Regions from separate parts of the Shewanella sp. KJ2020 genome, predicted to be linked through region 1. Evidence: predicted binding sites of a transcription regulator. Region 1 holds the regulator's gene; the other holds the start of a gene.
The links. Region 1 encodes sigma-54, which starts transcription at its own class of promoters, with help from an activator protein. Its sites were predicted from a motif close to GTTGGCACGNNNNTNGNNT; they were not measured.
Positions count from the first base shown of each region.

Region 2: the regulator sigma-54 is predicted to act here: its motif matches at 1,800-1,818, upstream of MJO46_RS15640 (superinfection exclusion B family protein).

Region 1 is NZ_JAKUKD010000014.1:14,752-17,962, reverse strand. It holds gene ptsN (PTS IIA-like nitrogen regulatory protein PtsN) at 1-408, opposite strand, end outside; gene hpf (ribosome hibernation promoting factor) at 411-698, opposite strand; gene MJO46_RS08755 (RNA polymerase factor sigma-54) at 727-2,202, opposite strand; gene lptB (LPS export ABC transporter ATP-binding protein) at 2,310-3,041, opposite strand; gene lptA (lipopolysaccharide transport periplasmic protein LptA) at 3,038-3,211, opposite strand, start outside.
Region 2 is NZ_JAKUKD010000030.1:51,258-54,468, reverse strand. It holds gene MJO46_RS15645 (ATP-binding protein) at 77-1,690, opposite strand; gene MJO46_RS15640 (superinfection exclusion B family protein) at 1,860-2,471, shown strand; gene MJO46_RS15635 (DUF3149 domain-containing protein) at 2,598-2,729, opposite strand; gene MJO46_RS15630 (bacteriohemerythrin) at 3,017-3,211, shown strand, end outside.

The DNA.
Region 1 (3,211 bases):
ATGCGTCTTGCGCAATTGTTTCAATACTTGTTTGTCGCTGAGCTTTTCGGCCATACAGGACAAAGTGCTTAAATGCTGCTGACATTGATCCGCAGGTACGAGCAATGCAAATAAAATATCGACAGGTTGCTTATCGATAGCATCGAAGGCTATCGGCTCCTCACATTTTACGAGTATCGCAATGGGTTGTGTTATATCGGTTAATCGACCATGTGGAATGGCGATACCGTTACCTATACCTGTGCTCCCCATCTTTTCGCGCGCCACAAGGCTTTCGAATATCTCTTGAGATGAGAGGGTAGGGTACTGGGCAGCGGCTAAGTCACTGATGAGTTCCAGTACCTTTTTCTTACTGCCCGGAGTGGCGCAGGTAGTGCACTCCGGCCGCAGTATGGTACAAAGTTCCATGGTTAGTGTTTTGTTAACTTCTCTTTGTGTTTAATAACCTGACGGTCAAGTTTGTCTATCAGGACGTCTATGGCAGCATACATGTCTGCATGCTCTGAAGTTGCAAAAACTTCACCACCGGTGAGGTTAATTCTCGCTTCGGCAATTTGTTGCATTTTCTCAACATTGAGCACAACGTGCACATTATTGATCTGTTCGAAATGACGTTCAAGTTTTGAAAACTTTTCCTCTACATATGCCCGTAACGATTCAGTAATCTCTATATGGTGTCCACTTAGGTTTATTTGCATAGAAACGTCCTCCGATATCCACTGTAGGCTATAAACTTTTACGCTGATTAGAAGGGGGAATAAGCATAGCTTCTCGATACTTCGCAATGGTTCTGCGGGCTACGTTTATCCCCTGTTCTGCCAGAAGTTGTGCCATCTTGCTGTCGCTTAATGGTTTTTTCTGGTTTTCCGCGGCAACCAGTTTCTTGATGAAGGCCCTGATTGCGGTGGATGAGCACTCGCCGCCATCGTCAGTCCCGACATGGCTTGAGAAGAAGTATTTTAGTTCAAAAAGTCCCTTAGGGGTATGCATGTATTTTTGGGTGGTCACCCGAGAAATGGTGGACTCATGCATTTCAACGGCTTCGGCAATATCATTGAGTACCATTGGCTTCATCGCTTCTTCACCGTATTCGAAGAAACCTTGCTGATATTGGACGATACAGTTCGCCACCTTGAGCAGGGTCTCGTTACGGCTCTCTAAGCTCTTGATAAACCATTTAGCCTCTTGCAGATGGCCGCGGATAAACTGGCTATCGGCTTGGCTCTTAGTGCTGCGTGCCATAGCTGCATATTGCTGATTGACATTGATTTTTGGCATGCAGTCTGGGTTTAGCTCCACCACCCAACGGCCATTTTTCTTTGATACTGACACATCGGGGATGACATATTCTTCATCCACTGGGGTGATCAATAAACCCGGACGAGGGTTGAGCGTCTGGATCAGGGCAATGCCGTCCCTTAATTCATCTTCTTTGAGTCTTGTCTTACGCATTAACAGTCTAAAATCACGGGCGGCGATCAGATCTAAATGATCTCTGATCAACATGCGGGCATTTTCGAGATGCGGTGTATCGGGCGAAAAATGGGATAGCTGGATAAGCAGACATTCGCTTAAATCCCTCGCGGCCACGCCAACGGGGTCGAAGTGTTGAATGCGTTTAAGCACGGCCTCTACTTCATCTAGTTCAATTTCTGGATTGCCCATGGCTTCGAGAATATCTTCGGTGCTTTGGGTGAGATAACCTTGATCGTCGATGGCATCAATAATGGCGGTGGCGATCGCTAAATCGGTTTCAGAAAAGGGCGTGAGGTTCTTTTGCCATTCTAAATGTTCGTATAGGCCTTCGCTGGTTTCACCTTGGAAGGGCATATCGTCTTCACGACTGCCACCTGGACCCGAGTTCGGTGAAGCGGTAAAGACTTCATCCCAAGTGGTATCCATGGGGAGTTCGTCCGGCATAGATTCTTTAGTCAAAGATTCCGCCGTGTCGACCGTGGAGCTATCCTGTTCGGGCGGCAGAGTGCTGGACTCGCTGAAATCGGTATCGGCTAGGGTCTGGTTGCGTTCGCTAGGTGCGTCAAATTGTTCCTCTTCCAGCTCGAGAAGGGGATTAGAGTCTAAGGCTTGCTGGATCTCTTGCTGCAGTTCTAATGACGACAGTTGCAACAGACGAATGGCCTGCTGTAATTGTGGCGTCATAGTTAACTGTTGACCCAGTTTGAGCTGGAGTGACGCTTTCATGTTACCGCTGATCCCTAGGTTATTATTTTAGAATGAGGTCGCTTGTTATCATTATGAAGGGAGCCGGATGATGTTAAATTTAATGGTCATTGGCTCCATTTCAGTAACTATAGCCTGAATTGTTCACCTAAGTACACAGCCCTAACTTGCTGATTGTCTAAGATCTCTGCGGGTGTGCCTTCGGCGATCAGGTTTCCGTGACTCACGATATAGGCATGTTCACATACATCTAATGTTTCGCGCACATTGTGGTCGGTGATCAAGACACCCAGCCCACGGCTCTTAAGTTGCTCGATAATTTTTTTAATATCGATAACTGAAATAGGGTCTACGCCGGCAAAGGGTTCATCGAGCAAAATAAACTTAGGGTTGGCGGCTAATGCGCGGGCAATTTCGACGCGGCGACGTTCGCCGCCCGATAAGGACATGCCCTGGCTATCGCGAATATGGGTGATATGGAACTCTTCGAGCAAGTGTTCCAATTCTTCCTCGCGCTGCTCAGCTTTTAGCTCTTTACGGGTTTGCAGTACCGCCATGATATTGTCGTGCACTGTGAGTTTACGAAAGATGCTGGCTTCCTGTGGCAGGTAACCAATCCCTTTACGGGCACGCAGGTGCATTGGGTCGGCGGTTAAATCGTCATCGTCGATAAAGATATGGCCCTTATCGCTTTTAACTAGCCCGACAACCATGTAGAAAGTGGTTGTTTTGCCGGCACCATTCGGGCCGAGTAGGCCAACGACCTGACCCGTTTTGACCGTTAGGCTGACATCCTTAACGACTTGGCGGCTCTTATAGCTCTTCGCCAGATTTTGTGCTCTTAGGGTGATCTGGGTCATTTAGAATCCTGCTGTTTCTTCACAGGTTTATCCGCCGGGGTTTCTGGCTTGGCATCATCTTGATAGCTTTCGGGCTGGATGATAGTGATCACTCGATCATTGCCGCTGCCCGTGCTTTCGGCGATCAGTTTTTGCTGGGTGATGTTGTAACGGATGAGATTTCCCGTCAC
Region 2 (3,211 bases), on a different contig from region 1:
CCACGGCCAACTGCCGTGGATGTTTGTTTTAGGGTGAAAATCGTGTTCCTAGAGCGAGTATCTGTGGCCAGTGGTGTTAGGTCGCCAGTTGTACAAACTCACAGGGGACTAAGGGAAAACGGATATTGAACTGCGCTCCACCAAGGGTCGAGTCGGCCTGATAACTCATAGTACCTTTCAATAAAGTGGCGGCATTGAAGGCTGCCGATAAACCCAGCCCAGTACCGCCTTTATTCCTATTGGTGGTAAAAAAGGGTTCAAACATATGTTCGGCAACCTCAGCAGGGATTGCTAATCCATTGTTTTGAATGCTAATAGTGACATAGTTATCATCAATATCCGCACAGATCTCAACGAGATTATCTTCCCTATTTTGAAACGCATGGGTGAAAGCATTGGATAAAATATTGCTAACCATTTGATTGAGTAAGCTAATATTTGTTTTAACGTTTAATGTCGGTTCCACTGTGATCTGTGTTTTGGCATTAACATTGGGATGCATGATCAAGGTCGACTCTAAAATCTCGTTCAACTGATCCTTTAGATTGACGCATTGATGCTCTTCGTGGCTGCGATCGATGGCAATCGTTTTGAATTTTTGAATTAAGCCGCTGGCTTTAGTGATATTACGGACGATAAGCTCACAGCTTTCCTGATACTCATCCAAAATAGCATTGATCTCATCGAGTGTGGCTTCATCGCTATGAATAAGCTCTATCAGCTCTTCGATATGGTTTAACTGTGTGCTCGCGGCCGTCAAACATATGCCGATTGGCGTGTTAATTTCATGGGCAACTCCAGAGACTAATCCGCCTAAGGCCGCCATTTTTTCCTGCTCGACCAATACCTGCTGGGCCCGCTTCAGTGCCGTGAGAGACTGCTCTAATTCCAGAGTCCTTTCTTTGACTTGCCTTGCCAACTCTTCTTTATAGCTGCGCTCCAACTTGAGTAAGCGTTCACGGTCTTCTAGGGCAGTTTGTAACGCGGATTTAGAGTTTTTAAGATCGTCAAAAGAGCTGCGCAACTGATGTTGCATGCTATTGATGGCATCGGCCACCTGTTTAAACTCATCGACTTTTTCTTTACGCTCAAATTGGAGTGGTTCGTAGTCAGCGTCAAGATTAATGCGTTTACAATAATTACTGAGTTTGTCCAAATGTTTAGTGATGTTATACCAGACCAAAAAAAGAATAAATCCAGCGACTAAAAAGGTTTTTATACCATTGGATAGCAAGATCAGCATCGCCTTATCGTACAGGCGTTGATAAATCGCATCCATATCGGCTTGCACTTCTAGCGTCCCCACGTTAATGCTTTCTGTTGGGGATTTATAGACTAAAGGGAAGCGCTTATCGAGTGCGCGCTCCTGCTTTAGGTTACCTGAACTCCAGGATTGGCCACTGTCGTCTTTTATTGAAATATAATTAATATCAGGCAGTTGAATTAGACCATTCAGTTGGGTATTGATCAGTCTCTCATCAATAACCCAAATACTCGCCGCTAGCACTTCGAGGTTGGCTTTTTCAATATTCGAAAAGACTCTATCGATACGACTAACGTCGCCACGGTAATCATTCACAAGCTGATAAGCCGTCGTCATTAAGGTGATTAATGAGCTAAAGAGGATAATAGACAAGGTGAGATGCCTGCCTATGGGGCTTTTAATAAATTGGCTAAAGAATGTCAGCATCTTAAATTTTCTATATGCAATAGCGGCTTGAGATGCCTATAAGCATAGACTCCATGTTTAAAATTGTGCATTTTCTCGAGGTGAAATATCCCGAAAGTCTTACTTTAGTTATGGCATTAAATTTGCTTACTCATCAACAGGTTCAATTTTTTGTCACAGGGATAACACTATGTTCAAACTCAAGCTGGATTCAGTTAAGTTTTTTAGTCCTAAGAAAATGATGTTTAGAGTCATGCTCTGGCTAATGGTGAGCTGTGCTGTCTTATTATCGATTCCATCCAATGCGTTAGCTATTCTGGCCCTCGATAAATTTGTGCCGGAACACGCCCACTTTATCGGTCTAGGTCTGATTATCGCTATCGCGTATTTCCTCAGCCAGTTGTTAAATCTGGGCTTAGATGAGTCGATCCGTCACTTGAGTGATAAACGCATCACAGAGACCATTGAAGCCAAAGTTAACCTTCTGGACCGTGCGGAACGAGCATTACTGCGCGAGTTCTTCTTACAGGGCGCCACCATTTTGACTCTGCCGCAAAATGAGCCCGCGGTAAAGAGCTTACTCAATGCTTGTATTTTGGAACACCTTGGCAATGAACGTCATTACGCCATTCAAGGTCCAACGGCCGATTACAAAATTGCGATGAAGGCACGTATGTATCTCAATCGTGATGTTTTACGCCTGCCCGCGGGTGAGCCAAGCCAAGAAGAAATGCAGCATTTGATTAAGGCGCGGCCACAATTTTTGAATGGATTAGTACAAAACCGCAAACATGCGGCCTAGTCAGAGGCCTAGATTAAGCTATTGGAATGGTTTGTAAAAATTCAAATATAAAAAATGGGGGTATCCAAACCCCCATAATAATGTGCAATTTTTACAAAGAACAGAATAAACAAATGGAAGCAAAAACTACGGCTGTTGTGCAGACTTCACAATAAACATCCAAGTGATATATGAGACTATCCCTATTGTGCTAAAGATAACGATCATTGAGAGTAAACCTATAGGGTTACCAAACATTAAATCTAACCAAAATGCCATGATTGAAATCCTCTTTCCTGTGAAGTCCCCCCTAAATTAGCTGTCCTCCGCAATAAAAAAACTGATCCTGATCAATAAAAATTCGACACCAGTAAACAAAATTGCAACTCTCGCTTAACTATGTGATAGGGGTCAAATTTAGCACCCGGTAAATGAGGTGTCAGCTCAAGGGGTTTGGTTTTGTTTCTTATTGCGTTAGCAACTAGGATTAGTCATATCCATTGCAAAATGATTCTAAGATCTGTGCCTAAATTTAGACCTGAGCACATTTTTGAAGGAGCCCCAAAATGGCCAACAGCCGCGTACAAAAGGGAACTATGGGATACAGTTTCATTTTCGCACCACTGATATTACTGATTTATCCTCTGTACTGTTTAGTGATTAGCCAAGATATTGTTGCCCTCCTCTGCTTGCTCGCACTGGCCATCATTCTGATTGTTAACATCAATAAACTCATCCGTAATTTAGGCCTACTCGAACAT